Regions from separate parts of the Kistimonas scapharcae genome, predicted to be linked through region 2. Evidence: predicted binding sites of a transcription regulator. Region 2 holds the regulator's gene; each other region holds the start of a gene.
What was found. The regulator PhoB, encoded in region 2, activates phosphate uptake and scavenging genes when phosphate is short. The targets are predictions, from matches to a motif close to TGTCATANNNNTGTCANA.

Region 1 (7,197 bases), on a different contig from region 2:
CCCTCACCCTGTTTCAAAGCACCAGCGAAGCGATTTTTGTCCTGAATGCCCGCTTCCGCTTTGTCGCCATCAACAAGGCGTTCAAGGAGCTGACCGGATACAGTAACGACGACATCATCAATAAAACCATTGCCGATTTTCAGGCGGATGCCGGTAAGGAAGAACTCTACAGCCAAATCGGCAGTTCACTGATTGAACAGGGCCGCTATGAAGGGGAACTGATTGAACGCCGCAAGGATGGTGATACCTATCCGATCTGGATACAGATCAGTTCCGTTCGCGATCAAAGTGGCCGGATTACACACTATGTCGGCATGTTCCGTGACCTGACCGAATATAAACAGACGGAAGAACGCCTGACCTATCTGGCCAATTATGATCCACTGACGGGGCTGGCCAATCGCAACCGCTTTCGTGAACGTTTGTATGAAGCCATCGCCTATGCCGATGCCAGGCAACAGTCCTTTGCGCTGATCACCATTGACCTGGACCGTTTCAAGCAGATCAATGAGAGTCTTGGCCATGAGGTGGGCGATGACCTGTTGCAGCAGGTGTCACGTCGCCTCATGCAACATACCTCACACGCACACAGTGTGGCGCGCCTGGCAGCGGATGAGTTCAGCCTCATCATTGACAACAACCCGAGCCAAAAAGCGATATCCACCCTGGGTGAAACCATTGTCCAGGCGGTGTCCATGCCCTACCGGATTAATGACCATGAACTCATCATCGGTGCCAGCATCGGAGTCACACTGTTCCCGGATAACGCCCGCGAATTACAGACCCTGATCAGCCAGGCCGATATGGCTATGGCACAGGCCAAATACCTCGGCGGCAATAATTTGCAGTTTTATACCAGGAACCTGCAATCGGCCTCCAAAGAACGGATTGCACTGGAAACCAGTCTGCGCAAGGCGATCAGTAATGGTGAACTGGAAACCTATTATCAGCCTAAGATGACACTGGCCGGAGACACTATCACCAAAGCGGAAGCGTTGGTCCGCTGGAATCATCCGGAAGAAGGGCTGATAACGCCGGGCCGCTTTATCAGCATTGCCGAGGAAAGCAGCCTGATAAACGACATCGGCGAGTTTGTCATGCGCCAGGCCTGCCAGCAGGCAAGAACCTGGTTGGACCTGGGATGGGAGATCCGGGTTTCCGTAAACCTTTCAGTCAGTCAGCTGCGTCAGACGCAACTGATTGAGCTGATCCATACCATTCTTGATGAAACCCGTCTACCACCGCATCTTCTGGAGCTCGAACTTACCGAAAGTCTGATCATGGATGACATTGAACGAACCATTGAAACCCTGCATGCCATCCGACAACTGGGTGTGACGATCAGTATCGATGATTTCGGCACCGGCTACTCATCGCTCAGCTACCTGAAACGCTTCCCGGTTGATGCCCTTAAAATCGATCGCTCTTTTATCAGCAGCCTTGATACCAGCGAGGATGATTCCGCCATTACCCGCGCCATTATCGCCATGGCACACAGCCTGGATCTGAAGGTGGTCGCTGAAGGCGTGGAGAAACCCTTACACCTTCAGTTCCTGCGCGACAATGCCTGCGATGAAGTTCAGGGATATTTCATCAGCAAGCCTCTGCCCGCGACAGAATTCAGCCAGTTTCTCGCCCGTCGCGCCTGAGCAACACCGGGTCAGAACTAGCTGTTATCACAGACCGTGTTCATACGGTTCATGTAGGTACTCCAGTCCTGCTCCAGGTAATCTTCCAGCTCCCTGACCCGCTTTCTGGCAGAGTCCAGCAGGTTCACCGGAGCCCGGGGATAACGGGGCTTCTGCCTGTCATCATCAATATGGTATTTACGCAGCCCCATGCTGATATGGCAGTCACCAATAAAGCGTCCATGTAACTGATTGCGGTCGTCCACTTCCATACAACCAGCCAGTACGACATCCAGATAGGAACGGGTGATCTTTTTGTTCATATGATCATACCCATTGCCCAGGTAATTTCCCCCGTCTGCAATATCATGCTTAAGCGCCACATACATGTAGATTTCTATCTCATCCGGGTGCTCAAAAAGCCAGCGACTATCCTGTGGGTTATAAGGTTCAACGGCACTGAGTGGTAAACGGATACGTCGATAGTGACGATGTCCTTCACGGGCATCAAAACGCCACAGGTCGTGTGAATTCACACGGTACGCCAGTCCGTTCACAAAACGCCCGGGCTTCTCTTCAGCGGCCAGCATGCGCATGTCATACTGTTCAAGCCAAAGGTTCCAGCTACGCTCATAACCATTGATTCGCACCGGAATCAGCGTCTGATCCGCAACATCCGGGGCTGTCACCGTGCGGGTCAGGGACAGCATCAGACTGCCATAGCCAACAATAAAAACAGACTTACCCTCGGGAGAAGCCATCGCACTGGTGGTTAGCAGGGAATACAGAATCACTATCGCAAAAATGTTATTTAACATCCTTCCATCCTTGTCATCAGTCTTAAAAATTAAAAAACATAAAATGAAGGAAGGCTGCCTGAACCATAACAGTCATTGCCTGACAGATAACATGGGCAAAAAACGACTATTCGTTGAAAATAGAAATAGCACTACAGGCTTACTGGTTTTGTACGCAACTATTGCAGATCCGATTCATGCTATTAGCGCTGATCAGACACCAAGGCCGCACATTGGATACCCTGTAATGAAAGAATCATCTTGCCTCCTTCCTGATAACTACAAAAGACCTTCAACAGACCTGAAAATTCCCTGAAAATAGTATCTCCCCCCTTCAATTGTCTGACATCCTGATACAGTGGTTAGCCCTGCATTTTTTCAGGACTGCATCAATAAAAAAGACACCCACACAGAACCGCATGCCAGCATGACTGTAGTTTTACTACAAAAAGATTACAGGCCTGGCCACTGATTTTACTGACAATTACTGACAACCTCGCTAGAAAGATAGGCACTTACCACTATCATCCCTGTTACCCTTGTTGTATAACTACAGCCCAAAAATAAACCGGTCATCCAATGCCCCCAACGAACCTGCTGCAACATATTGATGAAAATCGACCTCTCCTCAGGAAGTCGGAGCATAAGGTGGCGGATTATGTGGCGGCGCATCCCGCCAATGTGATTCATATCAGCATTGCTGATCTGGTTTCTCACTGCGGCGTCAGTGAACCTACGGTACTTCGTTTCTGCCGGGCTATTGGTTGTCACGGTTTTCAGGATTTCAAATTACAACTGGCCCAGAGTCTGGCCAGTGGCGCCAGTTTTGGTCAGTTTGAGGTGACAGGGGAAGAATCCACTGGCGACTTCAAGCAGATGGTCTTCAACACCACTATCAGCAACCTGATTGATATCCGTGACCAACTGAATTCAGAACAACTGGAACAGGCCATCGCCCTGCTCAGCCAGGCACAACGGATTGAATTCTATGGCTATGGCGCCTCGGGTATTGTGGCGACAGATGCCCAACACAAGTTTTTACGCCTGCAGGTGACAACCGCCGCCTATTCCGATCCGCACATGCAATTTATGTCTGCGGGAACGCTGACGTCTGACGATGTCGTTATCGCTATTTCACAGACCGGACGCACCAAAGAGTTACTGCACGTCATCCAGCTGGTGCAAAAACAATCTGCCAAAGTCATTGCACTGTGCCCTTCCAACACGCCGATGGCCAGTGCCTGTGATATTCATGTACCCATCAATGTGCCGGAAAACACGGATATCTATACGCCACTGACATCACGCATCGCACACCTTGTCGTGATCGATGTTCTGGCCATGGGCGTCGCCATGTCAAGGGGGCCGGAGCTGGCGCAGCAATTGCAAACGGTTAAGAAAAACCTTCGCTCACTGAGACTTACACAAAAGTAGCAAAGCGCCATGAACCGTTACTGGAAATTTAAACGACAATGGCATATTTCCTACAATCAACCGGTATAATCTCGCTTGAGTAAAAACCTGTCGCTTTATACAAATGGCTATAGCGAAATAAGGTCATAAAACAGCAACAGACTCCGGTCACCATTCGCATAACAAGTAATAACAAGAAGGGAGTGGCACAATGACTGAACCACGCACCAGCACCACGGAAGAGATAGTAAGCCCGTTTATCCAGGATAAGGACAAATCTAACGATCCCCTGCCGGAAAAAGCAGCCGAACGCTCACTCTATATCCGTCGCGCCATAGAAGATCATTTCGAGGAAAAACGACTCAAGGCGTTAAGCGATGATGGTTGGTGGGACAACATATAAACCCACAACCGACTCCCATACCAGTCACCTAAAGGGTATTCAGACGCTGGCGTCCAACCGGGAACGGAGAACGTACTGCTGACGAGCTGACACGACTGGTTAACCGATGCAGGCAGCAACAGCTCCCTGAGACGTAACATCTGCCCTGTGCAAAGATAACAGTAGATAAGCCCGCAATGATCCAGAGAGGCGCGGCGAAAGTCCCCATAGCGGACACTCAGGTTGTCCTGTCCGCTCAACACCTTTCGCAGGTAAGCCACAAGCCAGGGAACCGGTGAATTCTCCCAGGCGACCACCGCATTTTCCGGATACTTCCTGGCCAGGTACAGTGCTATTCCTCCCCAGCCACAGCCGAGCTCCAAAATCACACCATCGATGGTCTCGGGTAACCGATTATCCAGTGTGTCTGTCGTACGACGGCAGGAGGGTGTGGGGCCGATACCATTTTTCAGGGTGAAGCCGGCAATCAACACCACTACCAGAAACAGGCAAACCAGTACTGTAATTTCCAATGCTGCCATCGCTTATCCCGGAAGGTGTCCTGTGGATAACATCGGCGAGCAATAGCATGAGATGAATATGCTGGCTAACATCAGCACAGCACGTTAAGTGATGACCTCAACAAACCACCTTACCTGCTGTGTTTTTTCAGCAACCAGAGGTCATACCCGTTCACCAGGCAATGAATACATCCCGCCACCAGCATGGCGGCCATGACCGCGCCCATACCCCGCCATTCCAGCAGGTAAAACCCCATTGAACAGAGTAAAAACAGGGGATAGAAAAGGGTACGCTTCAGGATCAGCGACAGTTTTTCCACAATCAGTCCTTATGGTTATTTATCAAAAGATTACCGGTCTTTTTCTGCCCCGGAAGTGATGCTTCGCCTGCATCGGTCTCATCTTTGAGATAAACACCGGAGAGTTGCCGACGATCCGCTTCCTGCATGAGGTACATCAGCTTGTGCGTTGCCTCCTCGTAACTGAGCCCTTCATGGCGAATATTAGAGATGCAGTTACGTTGAGCATCGGTCTTGCCAGACTGTGGCTGCCAGGTGAAATAGATCCCCAGTGAATCCGGTGAACTGAGTCCCGGCCGCTCCCCGATCATCATCACCAGCAGACGGGCATTCAGCAATTCGCCGATCGGATCACCTACCGCGACCCTTCCCTGGACAACCAGACAGATCGGCGCACAGCGATAGTCCAATGGCGCAACCGCTGACAGTAAATGTTCCAGCATCGGTGGCGCATGATTCTGGACTGCAGTCGACGAAAGTCCATCAGCAATGACGACAGCGATATCAAAGCCTTCTGTCAGGCTGTGCTGACGAAGAAACTGTTCCGATTCCAGACTCAGCAAACGCCCCAGATCCGGTCTCTGGAGATAAGCGGCCCGGTCAGAAGCCCGACTTTTCAGCGACCAGATATCCACAGGAGAAAAACCACGAATCGCTTTCTCCAGCTGATCATTGTCCAGTGGTATATGCACGGCATCGCGCGCCCGGGCATGAGCCAGCTGGAAAGAGAGGTGGGCATCAGTGGGCAGGCTGACACCACTACGTCCCAAACCAATGCGTGCATCGGTATAGCGTCGCAGCAACTGCCAGGGGTTATCGATAAGAAAATCCTGTTTCGTCGGAGGTTCACTACTCATGATGTTATTGCTGTTGTCCCTGTCTCATTCACTATCACATGCCGAAACGCTGGCGGCAAACCGTGCTGATGGCGCATCAGCCGATTGTCCTGTTCCACAATACCCATCGTCTGCAACCAGTGTTCGAATTCCGGTGCGGCGCGAAGTCCTAACAGGTGTCTGGCATAAAGCGCATCATGGAACGAGGTCGTCTGGTAGTTCAGCATAATGTCATCAGAACCGGGAATGCCCATGATGAATGTGCCACCAGCCGCAGCAAATTGGGTCAGCAGCATATCCATATCATCCTGATCCGCTTCGGCGTGATTGGTGTAACAGATGTCACACCCCATGGGTAACCCCAGCAGCTTGCCGCAGAAATGATCTTCAAGCCCGGCACGGATAATCTGCTTGCCGTTGTAGAGGTATTCCGGCCCGATGAAACCCACCACGGTATTCACCAGCAACGGATCAAACTGTCGGGCAACCGCGTAGGCGCGTGCTTCACAGGTCTGCTGGTCAACACCGTGATGGGCATTGGCTGACAGCGCGCTTCCCTGACCGGTCTCAAAATACATACACTGCTGACCGACACTCCCCCGCTGTAATGACAAGGCTGCCTCATGGGCATCCTGCAACACGGACAAACTGACACCAAAACCCTCGTTCGCTCCCTGGGTGCCGGCAATGGACTGAAACACTAGGTCAACCGGCGCTCCCCGGTTCATCGCTTCGATATGGGTGGTGACGTGTGTCAGGACACAACTTTGTGTCGGGATGGCATAGTGCTGAATCACTTCATCCAGCAGATGCATTAACCGGATAACCGCTTCCAGGTTATCCGTCGCAGGATTAATTCCAATGACCGCATCGCCATTGCCATACAACAGACCATCCAGCACTGACGCCGCCACACCGGCAGGATCATCGGTCGGATGGTTGGGTTGCAATCGTGTCGACAGTCGTCCCGGCAAACCGATGCTATTCCGGAACCGGGTGGTGACCTGACACTTCTTCGCCACCAGAATCAAATCCTGAATGCGCATGATCTTGCTGACAGCTGCCGCCATCTCCGGCGTAATACCGGCACGGATGCTCGCTAGCGTTTGAGTATCTGCGAGATCACTCAGGAGCCAGTTACGAAAATCACCCACGGTTAAATGGCTGACCGGTGCAAATGCCTCAGAGTCATGGGTATCCAGAATCAGGCGCGTGACATCATCGGATTCATAAGGAATCAGCGCTTCATTCAGAAAGGTTTTCAGGGGAACATCCGCCAGCGTCAGCTGGGCTGCCACCCGCTCCTGTTCATCAACAGTGG
Region 2 (7,197 bases):
CGCCCCGAATGGTTCTGAATCTCTGTGATGAGGGTTATCAAAATGATGCTTTCAAAGAGTTGCACGTACCGGCCTATCTGGACATGTTGGGTATTCCCTATAGCGGTGCCGAACCGGCATGTCTCGCACTGTGTTATAACAAGTCTGTCATACGTGCCCTGGCACAGAGTCTCGATATTCCTGTTCCTGATGAGACCTATTATGACCCCTCTGATCAGGCGGTTTCTTTGCCCTCGATTTTTCCTGCACTGTTAAAGCCCAATTACGGCGACAGTTCTATCGGTATTACCCGGGATGCAGTCGTCAGAGATGCAGAAGCACTGATTTCCTATCTGGACCATCTGCATGAAACGCTGCCTGACACACCTATTCTTATTCAGGAGTTTCTCGAGGGTAATGAATACAGTGTAGGTATTATTGGCGCACAGGGAAATTATACGGTGCTGCCTGTACTGGAGGTAGATTACAGTAAATTACCTGCGGACTTGCCAGCTATTCTAGGCTACGAGTCCAAGTGGCTTCCCGACTCGCCATACTGGAATGATATTTCCTATGTGGAGGCAGATATAGATGATGATTGTCGTCGAAAATTAATTGATGCTTCCGTTAAGATGTTTGAGCGTACAGGATGTCGTGATTACGCACGGTTTGATTTCAGAGCCAGTAAAGATGGTCAGATAAAACTGCTGGAAGTTAATCCGAATCCGGGCTGGTGCTGGGATGGTAAACTGAATCTCATGGCTGGATTTGGTGGTTACAGCTACAAGGATCTGTTGCAGCTTATTTTGAAATCAGCATTGGAACGATACGAAAGCATTCAAAATCATGCCGTTGATCAGAATGAGATGGGAGCAGCCATGTGAGTTTCCATCACCCGCTTAATTGAGTCTGAGCTGAGCCGTTCAGAACTTTACAGGTTATCTATAAAGGCACAAAGACAAATGGGATTTTTGATTGTCTTTGTGCCGGTATATGCTCTTTGAGTGTTGAGGTTATGATTTATCTTCACTGGCTTGAGTGTACCCATTCAACTTTCTGACTACGTTATTGCGTCGGTGATATGAATGCCAGCTGAACTGGTTCCCACTCTTCAAACAGCCTGAGTGGATAGTTGATCCATTGTTATTCAGGTCTCAGGCTGTCTGTTCAAAGTACACCTGATCTGGTGTGTGGTCACACAACCCCTGGTGGGGGCGTTTGGAATTATACAACAGGAAATAGCTTTTCATTTCCTGTCGCAGCCGGGCACTACTATCGAATGCCTTCAGATAGACACACTCGTACTTTACACGGCGCCAGAGCCGCTTGACAAAGATATTATCCCGGTAACAGCCTTTGCCATCCATGCTGATCCGGACACCATGGTTCCTGAGTACGCCGGTGGAGGCTTCTCTGGTGAACTGACTTCCCTGATCGCTATTGAAGATTTCCGGGGCATCATAGCTATCCAGCGCCTCTTCAGGCGCATCAACACAAAAGTCAGCGTCCATAGTATTGGACAACCGCCATGCCAGCACGCACCGACTGTACCAGTCCATAATGGCAAACAGGTACATAAAACCACGCTTCATGGGGATATAGATTATATCTGTCGCCTACATCTGGTTGGGACGATTGATTGTTAACCCCTTTAGCAGATAGGGATAGGTCTTGTTGATTTTTTGGGGACTATTTCAGAATCAGCTGGTACAGCAATGGGAAAAACTGATACTTTTGCAACCCGCGATTACAACGTAGGGACTCCCGTTAGTCTATCGGGGTTGTTTTTAGATCGGGGCTGATCGGGCTGTCAGTCACTATTGTTTCTAATCGTACTGCGAAGCCAGTCGGAGAACGACGCAACCCTGGAATAGACACCGTATTTGTAAGGTTGTCCACATCCACTACCCCAGGAAACGATACCTGCCTGAACCGGACGGCCGTGATGCTTGATAATTAACGGACCACCGCTGTCGCCATAGCAGGCATCCTTGCCGCCATCGATATAGCCCGCACAGATTTCGTTCTCTGAGAGATCGCCATTTTCACTGTTGAACATGGCACAGAAATACCAGGGGGCAATGGGCACGTTCACCGTATGCATCACATCAGGCAGGCCGGTGTTTTCATCATCCGTCACACCCCAGCCGGAAACAGTGGCCATGGCGCCTTCGTAGCCGGATTCCCGCATGGTGCGTTCGTCAGCGGGCGGCAGGTAGGGGATGTCGGTGATGGGTTCTTTCAGTTTGATCAGGGCAATGTCCCCTTCACCTTCCCACCAGGTTGGCACAAAGATGGCGGCGGCTTCGGCATAAACGCCCTGAGAGGTATCCGATAAATCCGTGACGCCAACCCGTATGTCCAGGCTTTCAAGGGCAGCCGGGTCGTTGTCATAATCTTCCACGCAATGGGCTGCGGTCATCACCCACTGGGGTGCGACCAGGGAACCGCCACAGAAATGTTGTCCCATATCCTGCAGAGAGACTTGCCAGGGCTGGCTGTCATCGGTAATTGGCTGTCCTCCTATGACCTTAAGCGCCTGAGCATCATCAATGCTGTGGGCGGCACTAAACGGGGAAGCCAGCAGGCTGAGTGACAGAAGAATTGAGCGTGAATAGCGGTGAAATAGCGTGTCCATTGCGGTTTTGACCTCCATCCCGGGAAATAGCTGGCTGTCTCCGAAAGGGACTGATTACAGCCATCTGTCTTAGTAAGACCATAAAATGTGTACGTGGTTCCCTTGGATTTAATGGTCGGGGGTGCCGCTTTTACGCCATTCGTTCGGTTTGTTTCTGGCTTGCATCAGGCCGGGTGATAGCGCATGCTCCGCCCTAACTCTGGGAACGATAAATACCATGTCTTCATGTTGTCTCTCAGGCCAGGACTGGCGACCGGCACAGGCACTGACCACGCCGGAAGAATGGCGTACCTGGCTGTTACACAGGGGGTCGTTGACCCTGAAGCTCCAGCAGGATTTTCCCGGTACTTTCAGGGTTGAGGTACTCCGGCATGACTGGGGGATTCCCCGGCTGGACGAGCGACAGGCGCTGGATCTCCATGATCGGACCCGCGCCAGCATCAGGGAAGTACTGCTGATCTGTAATGACCAGCCCAAGGTCTTTGCCCGCAGTATTTTGCCTGTGACGTCGCTGCAGGGAGGTAACCGCTGCCTGCTTCAGCTGAAAGACCGACCATTAGGTGAGGTTTTGTTTGCTGACCCCAATCTTAAACGTGGGGAGATCGAAGTCTCATCGTTGGCTGCCCGGACGTTTAATGGTTGTCTGCCCTTTGATTACGATGAACAAACCTCATGGGGCCGACGTTCTGTTTTTTACCTCTCAGGCCAACCCCTTTTGGTCAGCGAGTTTTTTCTGCCTGACCCCTAAACGGTTGCAGCCCGCCGTGAGGACTTTTAGACTGCGGCGGAAATAATGCAAGAATTCAGGGGACCCATGAAGGCGACGCTCACCCGCTATTTTCCTCGCCTCGACGACTTTATCCGGCTCATGCGCCTGGACAAGCCCATTGGCACGTTACTGCTGCTGTGGCCGACGCTCTGGTCGCTCTGGCTGTCCGCAGAAGGTGTGCCGAATCTGGGGGTGCTGGCGATTTTTGTCACCGGTGTTGTACTCATGCGCAGTGCCGGTTGTGTCATCAATGATTATGCAGACCGCCGGTTTGACGGGCATGTGAAACGTACCTGCATGCGACCGATCGTCACCGGAAAAATCGCCGAGAAAGAAGTGCTAGGCCTGTTCTCCGGACTGGTGCTGATGTCTTTTATTCTGGTGCTGTTGACCAACCCGCTGACAATTGGCCTGTCGTTTGGCGCCTTGGGACTGGCGGTGATCTATCCCTTTATGAAACGGCATACACACCTTCCCCAGGTCGTTTTGGGGGCTGCTTTCGGTTGGTCGATCCCTATGGCGTGGGCGGCTCAGACCGGTGAGCTCACGGCGATGACCTGGTTGCTGTTTACGGCCAATCTGCTATGGACAGTAGCTTACGATACCCAATACGCCATGGTGGATCGGGATGATGACCTGCGCATCGGCATTAAATCAACGGCTATCCTTTTCGGTGAGCTGGATACGCTGATCAATGCTGTACTGCAGATACTGGCGCTGGTGGGACTACTCTTTGTCGGGGCGAAACTGTCGCTGGGCTGGTTCTACTACCTGGGGCTGGTGGGCGCTGCCGGGTTGTTTGTGTATCAGTACCGCCTGACGCGCACCCGTGAACGGGATGGCTGCTTCAAGGCATTCCTGAATAACCACTGGGTGGGTATGACCATCTTTGCCGGTATTTTCGGTAACTACCTGATCAGTGGGTAAGAGTGCTGCGTTTGAACTGGTTTCTACGTTTTCAGCTGGCTGTCATTTGTCTGTAACATTCAGCCGGTGTAATCCCTACTAAATAACTGGCGGCTCGGAGCCAGAAACAGGGAGACGGGACAGGGTAATGACAGGCAACAATATTCTGATCGTGGACGATGAAGCGCCCATTCGCGAAATGATCATGGTGGCGCTGGAGATGGCTGGCTACCATTGTCTGGAAGCGGAAAACTGCGCCGAGGCCCATGGCATTATTGTCGATCAGCGGCCTGACCTGATCCTGCTCGACTGGATGCTGCCCGGCGGCAGTGGTATTGAGTTTGCCCGTCGCCTGAAGCGGGACGAATTGACCGCCGATATTCCGGTCATCATGCTGACTGCGAAGTGCGAAGAAGATAATAAAATCCAGGGTCTGGAGACGGCAGATGATTACATCACCAAGCCTTTCTCTCCTCGTGAATTGGTGGCGCGCCTGAAAGCGGTTCTTCGCCGCGCCGGTACTGCTGACCAGAATGAGCCGATCGTGGTGGAAGGGGTGACGATGGATCCTGTCAGTCATCGAGTCACAATAGATGGCAATCCTTCCGACATGGGGCCGACCGAATACCGCCTGCTCCAGTTCTTCATGACCCACCAGGAACGGGCCTATACCCGGGGTCAGTTGCTTGATCATGTCTGGGGCGGTAATGTCTACGTGGAAGAACGCACGGTTGACGTTCACATCCGCCGGCTGCGTAAGGCACTGGGCAATGAATATGAGCGTCTGGTGCAGACTGTCAGGGGAACCGGATACCGTTTTTCTACACGGGCCTGATCGTCTGAATCATAAGCCGAATGCCTGCATCCTGTCTCTGGATGATCGGCAGGGATTGTTATCGTAAAGGGTTGATCCAACGTGAATCGTAACTGGCAGTCTGCTGTTGTCCGGCGGCTGGTGCTATTGCTGGGTGCCTGCCTGTTGCTGGGGCTGGTCACTGACCAGGTGACCCTGTGTTTATTACTGGGAATTTCCGGCTATCTGGTCTGGACCCTGATCCAGATGTTTCGCCTTGGCCACTGGCTGGAAGCCAGTGAGTTTTCAGAACAGGAACCTCCCAGCAGTCACGGTCTCTGGGGGGTAATCTTCGATAATATCTACCGTCTTCAGCGACGACAGCAGAAATCCCGGCGTCGGTTACAAGCCGTTATTGATCGGGTGCAGGCGTCCACCGGTGCGCTCAGTGACGCGATTGTCATGGTCAACAGCCAGGGCTGTATTGAATGGTGGAACCCGGCCGCAGAGCAATTACTCGGTTTTCGTAATCCTGACGATCAGGGACAACACATTACCAACCTGATTCGCGATCCCCGGTTTATCCGTTATTTTGAGCAGAATGCCTATAGCGAACCGCTGGAACTCTCTTCTCCGGTGATTGAGAACATCCGGCTGCAATATTCCATTACGCTTTACGGGACGAATAATCGACTGGTGGTTGTGCGTAATATTACCCGGTTGCATCAATTGGAAGTCATGCGGAAAGATTTCGTAGCCAACGTATCCCATGAGTTGCGTACACCACTGACGGTGATTACGGGTTACCTGGAGACGATGCAGGATGGTTTGGCATTGATGCCGGACAAAGCACCGCCGGTCTGGAAGCGCGCGCTGACGCAGATGCTGACCCAGGCGGAGCGGATGCAGAATATCATCAGTGATCTGCTGACCCTGTCGCGGCTTGAAACCTCTGACAACCAGGTTGACCAGGGCGCTGTGAATGTTCATGAACTGCTGGATACTGTTGTGAATGACGCCATGGCTTACAGTGATGGCAAACACCGTGTCAAGCTAGAGTGTCCTGACAGTGCCTGCTTGACCGGAAACCGTGAGGAGTTACGCAGCGCCTTTTCCAACCTGGTTTACAACGCTGTGAAATATACGCCGGAAGGAGGCGATATCAAGGTTCGCTGGCTGGAGAACAATTATGGCGCCACGCTTCAGGTGAAGGATAACGGCATCGGTATTGATCCACAGCACCTACCCAGGTTGACGGAGCGTTTTTACCGGGTGGACAAGGGGCGCCATTCTCAAACCGGTGGAACGGGTCTGGGGCTGGCCATCGTCAAGCATGTGTTGCTGCGTCACAATGCCGTGTTAGACGTCAGCAGTAAACCGGGTAAGGGCAGCACGTTCTCCTGTCGCTTTCCTGCCGTGAGACGGGAGTGTGGCTGAGGACGCTTATTTTGCGTTGACCTTTTCTTAACCGACCGACTTGCCATATGGCGATTATGTGCCATCTTCTTCTGGCAAATGTCGTTTATCTTGCAGTACTTCGTTGCCAGCAGTGTTCATTACTGTGAGGCCTGCCCGGCAACGGGGACGTTCCCTGTCATACCGCCCATCTTGATGAGTATCACCATGAAAACGCAATGTTTAACGGGTTTCCTGTTAGGTGCGGTCGCGTTGTCATTACCGGCCTGTGCATCGACGCCCCAGGAGAAAAGCTTTCGGCTTAGCAGCCCGGATATTTCCCCACTGCGCATGATGGCCAAGAAACAGGAATACAACAGCTTTGGCTGTAATGGCAGCAATGTGTCGCCTGCCATCAGCTGGACGGGAGCGCCTCCGGGCACAAAAAGTTTTGCCCTGATGGTCTATGACCCGAATGCCCCGACGGGCAGTGGTTTCTGGCAGTGGCAAATGATCAATATTCCCGCCAGTGAGGCATCGCTGAAAGAAGGTGCCGGTGACGTGAATAGAACAGTTGCCCCCAAAGGTGCCTTACAAATGCGAAATGATTATGGCTTTTACGGCTATGGCGGCCCTTGTCCACCACAGGGCAGTGTCCATCTGTATGAGTTTGTGTTGCATGCCCTTGATGTGGATAAAGTCAGTGTTCCCAAGGAC
Region 3 (7,197 bases), on a different contig from region 2:
TGGTATGGGTACCAGTACCCCAGATCACATTCTGGTCTTCCGCCACCGCACGACCGAGCAGGTCGTGACGAATCTCTTCGCCGTAGACATAGAATGCCCTGAAATCACGTACTTTCGGGAACTTGTCAGTATCCAGGTACTTGTGACCGGCCACCCGGAAAGGATTATTCTCGCTGGCCAGAATGTCTTTGGCCTGATCAACTGTGATTTTGAATTCACTGTTGGCGTTAACAATGCTCACCAGATCTTCAGGGGTTTTATCGGTCTTGGAAAATGCTGAGAACATATCCGGATAGCTCATTTTCTGATCGTACAGTCGATCCAGAATATCAAAGCTGCCGAAGTTGAAATTTGGCTTATAAGCCTGCTCTGCAAAGGCTTCACCATTCAGCGACTCCGGCGCAGGAATGTTGGCTCGCGTATAGGAGAAACCAAAACCACCGGTTTCATGGTCAGCCGTGATGACAACCAGCGTATCGTTACGGTCTTTCACCCAGTCGTAGACATAGTCGATCGCTTCATCAAACTTCAGCATTTCATGCAGCATGGTACCGGCATCGTTATCGTGGCCGGCCCAGTCAATGCGTCCGCCTTCGATCATCAGGAAAAAGCCGTTGGGATCCTGGGAGAGGATATCCAGTGCCTTGGCCGTCATTTCCTTCAGAGTCGGTTCCGTACGTTCGGGATCATTCTTGTGATGCGTATGCTGGATGCCATCCGCCATACCGGAGTACGCAAACAGGCCCAGGAGTTTACCACTGCCAGCCGCTTCAAATTCACTGCGCGTCAGGGCTACCTTGTAGCCAGCATTTTCTGCATCAAGCAACAGATTCTTGTCGTCTTTACGCTTGGATTTGATCCTGACCGTGCCGTCAGTGCGTTCAGTCAGCTGCTGATATAAATCCCCTTTGTCGTTGACGCTCTTCGGAATCCAGTGACGAAGTCCGCCGGAGAGCATGACATCCACTTCTGTGGCCAGCATATCTTCAGCAATCTGGTTTTCCAGGGAGCGGTGGGGGCGATGCGCCGCAAAGGAAGCCGGTGTCGCATGAGTCAAACGGGTATCTGACACCAGTCCGGTGGCTTTGCCGGCTTTTTTAGCCCGTTCCAGTACGGTTTCAGCCGGGTTACCGAGGGCATCCAGGCCAATAGACTCTGACGGTGAAGGCTCACCCGTCGCCAGCTGAGAGGCGGAACTGGCTGAGTCGACAACGATATGATACGCCGGATTGTGCTGAGACATGCCCAACACACCGGCCTCCATGAATTTCGCCATACCGGTCGGCTCCCCCTGGTAGATGGAGCTCGGCGCGTTAGTGGAATATTCCTGCAACAGGCCCACTTGCTGTGGCCCCATACCGTCACCAATCATCATGATGACATTCTTGACGTCTGACTTGGCGGCCGCGACCTGCTGATCGGTCGACTGGCATCCCGCCATAAGGACGGCGGACGATAAGACGCCGAAAATGATGGAACGTTTGAATGGTGTTTTCATGAGCAGTCTTTAGTTGTTTTATGTCGTGTGGCTGATCGTAAAGTCCGTTTATGAACACTCGCGGTCAGTTTGATGACTGTTCCATGACAAAACACCGATGCTGAGCACCCCCGTTTTTATCACAGAAAAAACCAAGGCTGCGGAGGTATCTGCTGGTCCATTAGTCCTATATACGCTTTATAAAAGCGTTGTATTTCATAAGACACTGGGCAGATAGCGAGCAATCCTAACACGGCATACCGCCTTGACTTCAAGGCCAGTGCCAATAATCAAGGACGACCGCAACGTTCAATACAACCACAGCAATTACCTTGCCATGCAATGACATTTTCTCCGGGAATTCCCGCTGGCCAAGCGGTTTCGACTGATTGGCCACTCATTGTCTAGACTAAACAAACGTGCCGAAAAAACACTGGAAAGGACGTCCATTACGATGCTCAGGGACAGACTGAAAAACAGGGGACTGGTCAAGCAGTACAAGGATTTTCTTGCGTGGGCGATGGATGCTCACGACAAACGCAAGAAGGTCATTCGGCCGCTGGTCAACGCGGTTTTGGTCGCCGCCGGTGTCGCCAAGTGGCACAGACGCCTCTTTGGTCGCCCAGGTTATGACAAGATTTTACTGATACCCCGTGCGGATGGTCTGACGCTCGCACAACAGGAAGAAGAACTGAAGAACATCATTGAACACGCCAAGCCATTCATTATTGAGCATATTGCCTTTGTCACGGACAACCACGGATTTGATGCAACGCCTGGCGACCTGTTTACCCGGCTGGCAGACAGTGACCTGGACGAAGATGACCTCAGGAACCTCCGGGATCTCTACAATACACGGCTCCAGAAAGCCCTGAACGCCCGATTCCCTGATCGCTGGCTCAAGCGTGACAGGCAGGATGATTCCCAAAGCAATCAACCATAAAGGTTACGCGTCCTCTCTACGCTGCTGGTCACATGGGCAACAACCAACCGACAGCACACTGTTTCGCCAGTAATGACCAGAATCGTTCAGCCCCCGCATGCAGCCTGACATCATTGCGGTACAACACCACATCCACGGCAATACACCACTCTTCTCCGCCTAATGGCTGAAGTTGCCCACAACGTAACTCGTCCGTGATCGCATAATCCGGCAACCAGGCAATGCCTTTACCTCGCAATGCCATTACCTTCAGCAAATCTGTCAGAGACGATTCCATGACCGGGCGAAACTGCAGGCGATCCGCACTTTTTTTCAGCAGGGTATTTACCCGACGCCCCATATGCGAGCCCGGGCTGTAACGCAGCAAAGGTAATGGCTGTCCGGCTTCCAGTTGAAACAGGGGGTTTCCCTTCGAATTACTGGCGCACACAGGACGCATCCACGTCTTACCCAGAGGCAAACTGGCAAAGGGCGGTTGCATCAAGGCATCGATATCAAATCCCAGCAGGAAATCACAACGTCCCTGCTGCAGGGCTTCCACGGCCAGATCCATATCAATGCTTTCCACCCGGCAACGGGCTGCCACATCAAACTTGCTCATATGTTCGAGCAGATTGGGTAACTGGGAGAGTGAAAGGGAATGAGAAGCGGCAAAATCAATAGGCTGACTACCCGGTTCATCCAACCCATGAATCTGGTTGAGGCCTTCCTCCATCTGCCGGAGCAGGTTACGGGCGGTTGTGCGGAACAGGCGTCCCTGCGGGGTCAGGCTGACCGGTGTGGTGCCACGGTCAATGAGCTCAATGCCCGTCGCCTGCTCCAGTGAGCGGATGCGGCGTCCGAACGCTGGCTGCGTCACATTGCGCTGGGCGGCCGCACGGGAGAAGTTCCGCAGGTCGGCCAGCGCCAGGAAATCCTCAAGCCATTTTGTTTCGAGATTCATGCCGTCACTCAATTTACGCCCGTTACAGGAGGAGATGGGTGCGACAAAGTATTTCAGACTATCCTCAGGCCGCCAATGCGGGAGTATCGTAATACCAATGGACGCAGGCATCCGCCAGCAACGCCGTGGCATCCAGGCAGGCTTCCGGTTGTTCCATCGCCAGGCGGGCCAGACCGACCGGAATCTCCGTACATCCCAGGATCACCGATTCAGCGCCCTGATCCTGTAAATCCGCAAAAATGGCTTCCATCATGGCGCTACTTTCCACCATGCGGCCGGCCTTGATCGCGTAGATCGCCTCCATCATGCGAGCCTGCCCCAGTTCATCCGGCAACAGCGTCTGAGCGCCTATTGCCTCAATCCGGCTCTGGTATAAACCCGCGGCTACTGTCGCTGACGTCGCCATAACCCCAATGCGCGTCAGGTTTCGCTGCTGAATCTCAGCCATGACGCAATCCAGGATGCTGATCATGGTAATAGCGGTCTCAGCCTGCAGACGTTCAAACCAGAAATGGGCGGTATTGCAGGGAATCACCACACAGGTGGCGCCACTTTCTTCCAGCCGATGCAGGCCATCCAGCATGGCGGGGAAGGGATCTTCACTGCCCTTCAGGATGCAGGCGCTGCGGTCGGGAATCTGGGGGACATTGTGCACCAGCATGGGCATGTGCTCCTGGTCAGAGCCTACCCCGCAGCGCATAACGACTTTCTGCATGAAATCGATGGTTGCCAGAGGCCCCATGCCTCCCAGAATACCGAGCATTGTCCTGTTCTCCCGCCAAGGCATTCGCAGCAGACCCAGTCTGAGTCCGGTGCCATGAATGGTGGCACTATGATTCACTGCCCGGTTGATCGTGTGAAATGCCCAAAAAGAAACGGCAATGCCGGAACGGCAATCAGGGAGTAATGGGCTGGACTCAAATAGAATAAACCTGCCAGGAAGGCAGGTTAGGTTGGAAGGGCTAGATCAATAGGATTCCGCTTCGGAGGCTTTTAATGATCATCCCCATGATCATGATCATCGTGCTTTTTAGGGTATTTCTTATGGCTGCCTGAACGTTCATGATCATGCCCATCATGGTCTCCCGCTTTACCGCGAGGATGGTTATGCCCCTTATGCTCTCCCTTAGCCCGACGCTTTTCCTTGATTTTTTCCCGCTGCTCCGGAGAAAGACTTTGCCACCAGGCTCGACGCTGCTCAGGCGTCATGTTCTTCAATTGCTCTTTGGTGACGCGCTGGCCACCGGAATGGTCTTCCGATTGCGCCATTGCCTCAGAACCAAACAGCATAAAACCTGCCATAATAATCGCAAATGACAACCGTTTATCTGTCATGATGACACTCCCTGTCCGCCAGTCTTTTTATGATAGTTGTAAATGCTGTCAGTCCATGCAAATACATCGGGTCTGCTCTTTCACGAGGCAGGGCGGCAGGGGCATTGCCTGCCCCCGGTTGTCTTTTAACTTTTCTCCGGCGATTCGATTTGCCGCCATAAATCGAGCCTGTTGCTCATTATCCGCCTCAATAGTGATAGTGTCGCTCTTATAATCCTGCCAAATGCTGTCCGCGGGGTTAATTGGTTCAATACGGTATAGTGGCATAATCAAGTCCTTTTTCACGTTCAATCCATAAAAACAATGCGCACGCTCTATTCCATTAATCCGTCCACCTAATCAGACTAACATGCGATATCCATATAGAAAACTATACATGTCGCTCTGTATCCCAAACAATCAGGAACTTTTTTAGGCACCAATAATCAAACATAGAAATGGGAAGTTATAGTTTTCACTAATTAATAACGGAAACAACTAACCAACCTCAAACCTTAAGTCCATCACATGAGAGGTCTAATTATTCATGGCCAGTTCTGCTATTCAAGCTGATGGTTCAAGCCCATTTAGGATAATGGAGGAAAACGAACCGTCAGTAGCAACAACATCTAATGCCAGAAGGCTCTCAATCCATGATGAAGCCAGGCCTACGGAGATACCTACCGGCAACAATGAATCGATCTTAAAAAAATTATTAGAATACACTATTATCGTTTTGAAAGCTGTGGCAACCATACTTATTCTACCCGTTGTATGTATCCTCAGCATTCCTGTTGCATACATCAAAATCAATGTCGAAACCCTTATCAACCGTTATAAGCATTATAAAAAATACCACCCTGGAACCCAGTTATTCAGACCACAAGCAACGCGTTATGCAAAAAACAGAATATGTGAACAACTCCAGAATCATTATAACTATATTATCGAATTTTTCGACACATGCTTATATACAAAAAACAAACTAGAAAAATGCCTCCCCTCCAGAATAGCAGCAGACACGGCTGAAGAAATTGCAAACTGCGAGAAAACACTTGATGACATTATGAATAGAATAAAGTCATTAATGATTGACTTACACAGAAATCAGAGAGTAAGAGAACAGCTTCCCAAAAACTATACAGAACTCAATGAATCACTGAACGCATTTCACAATTCCCTAGACGAATTACTACAAATAATTTCTAAAATCCCAGCTGAATCGGCAACGACTGAAAACGCAGTAGAAACTAACAGAAAGGTAAGTTTGCGAGTTAAAATAAATGTTTACTATCGGTGGTTCAGTAATCGTTATAGTGCATTTGACCGCTATAAAATTTGTCCCCATTGCTGTGACAACAGTGTATCTCCAACGGCAGAACAGCTTCCGTATTCTTTACGATCACTCCTGTTTACATTGCATAAATTACCCTATTATCCCATTGTGGCACCCGCAATGGGTGTTTACCGATCAGCCCAGATGGTGCTATCACTGATTTGGGGCACAAGTCGCCCAATCAACTATTTCCCATGGCACCCGGGTGAGGCTCACCGCTTTCCTTTCTCAACTCCAGAACATAAGGGTATGGAAGGGATATATAGTGATCCGGTTGAAGCTCTCGGTTGGACCCGCGCTCGTGCACCATTAGAAACCCCCTATCTGGTACCAGTTCTTACTGTCGCATAAATAACCTGACATTATGACGCCTCAGTATCGGGTACCAAAAAGTGTACAGCGATTTATCTGAGCGATGAATTTTCACGCCTGCCATGTGTAAATATCTACCTACCATTCGATTTATATATGGACAAATCATTTTATTAAAAACACACTTTTTATAAAAACAGAAAAAGTTAATAACATTAAACAAATACCAGAAAACTTTTCATAAAACAATGAGTCTGACATTAAAAGGGAGGTTCGTATGAAAAAGTCAGACTTAGAGAGTCCCTGCATTAATCAAGGATTCAACCCTGTCAGTAACAGCTTCACTTTAACTGATCAACCAACAATACCCCAACAACAAAATTTAGGCGCTACCGCTAAAAATAGTGGCATTCATACTGTCGATACCACACCAAAAATCCCAGAAAACCCGCTCAGAGAAGAAAATCAAACTTACAAATCCATAACAAAATATACTATCATTATTTTCAAAGTAGCCGCGACAATTGTAGGTGCCATTATATTAATTCCAATTGGCGCAATCGCAGGTATTATACGCTACACATTTGAGAATACGGTATATTTTTACAAACATTATCATAAACATCACAGGGGCTCTGTAGTTACACAGCGAGAACATCTTCGCCAACAATCAACTGCGCTCTACTATTGCTTACTAGTTCGCATAAATAAACAGAAGGAACGTTTACTCGAACTGTGTCAGAGGCATAATATAAACATTCCTACAGACTCAGAGAATTCACTCTCAGAATCACGTAATACTCAATCCCCGCCTAGCAATCAACTGTCAGATATATTAGGTATGATTCAAAGACAGATTAAACAAGTCAAAG

Region 1: hexR (transcriptional regulator HexR) is a predicted target of PhoB. The motif match lies at 2,866-2,883, and genes of this name have one in related genera.
Region 3: ABD892_RS19745 (alkaline phosphatase) is a predicted target of PhoB. The motif match lies at 1,570-1,587, and genes of this name have one in related genera.

What each region holds. Positions count from the first base shown of each region.
Region 1 covers NZ_BAABFL010000455.1:7,483-14,679, forward strand. Annotated here, with positions in the region: gene ABD892_RS20270 (EAL domain-containing protein) at 1-1,649, shown strand, start outside; gene ABD892_RS20275 (gamma-glutamylcyclotransferase family protein) at 1,667-2,446, opposite strand; gene hexR (transcriptional regulator HexR) at 3,005-3,859, shown strand; gene ABD892_RS20285 (PA3496 family putative envelope integrity protein) at 4,050-4,241, shown strand; gene ABD892_RS20290 (class I SAM-dependent methyltransferase) at 4,181-4,762, opposite strand; gene ABD892_RS20295 (hypothetical protein) at 4,873-5,061, opposite strand; gene eutC (ethanolamine ammonia-lyase subunit EutC) at 5,064-5,897, opposite strand; gene ABD892_RS20305 (ethanolamine ammonia-lyase subunit EutB) at 5,894-7,197, opposite strand, start outside.
Region 2 covers NZ_BAABFL010000452.1:19,814-27,010, reverse strand. Annotated here, with positions in the region: gene ABD892_RS19900 (methyltransferase domain-containing protein) at 1-863, shown strand, start outside; partial or broken gene ABD892_RS19895 (IS3 family transposase) at 1,134-1,667, opposite strand; gene ABD892_RS19890 (S1 family peptidase) at 1,790-2,617, opposite strand; gene ABD892_RS19885 (chorismate--pyruvate lyase family protein) at 2,835-3,365, shown strand; gene ubiA (4-hydroxybenzoate octaprenyltransferase) at 3,432-4,313, shown strand; gene phoB (phosphate regulon transcriptional regulator PhoB) at 4,441-5,127, shown strand; gene phoR (phosphate regulon sensor histidine kinase PhoR) at 5,209-6,522, shown strand; gene ABD892_RS19865 (YbhB/YbcL family Raf kinase inhibitor-like protein) at 6,709-7,197, shown strand, end outside.
Region 3 covers NZ_BAABFL010000451.1:21,987-29,183, reverse strand. Annotated here, with positions in the region: gene ABD892_RS19745 (alkaline phosphatase) at 1-1,498, opposite strand, end outside; gene ABD892_RS19740 (hypothetical protein) at 1,932-2,420, shown strand; gene ABD892_RS19735 (LysR substrate-binding domain-containing protein) at 2,449-3,363, opposite strand; gene cuyB (cysteate racemase) at 3,428-4,126, opposite strand; gene ABD892_RS19725 (hypothetical protein) at 4,357-4,698, opposite strand; gene ABD892_RS19720 (hypothetical protein) at 4,747-4,965, opposite strand; gene ABD892_RS19715 (hypothetical protein) at 5,225-6,364, shown strand; gene ABD892_RS19710 (hypothetical protein) at 6,603-7,197, shown strand, end outside.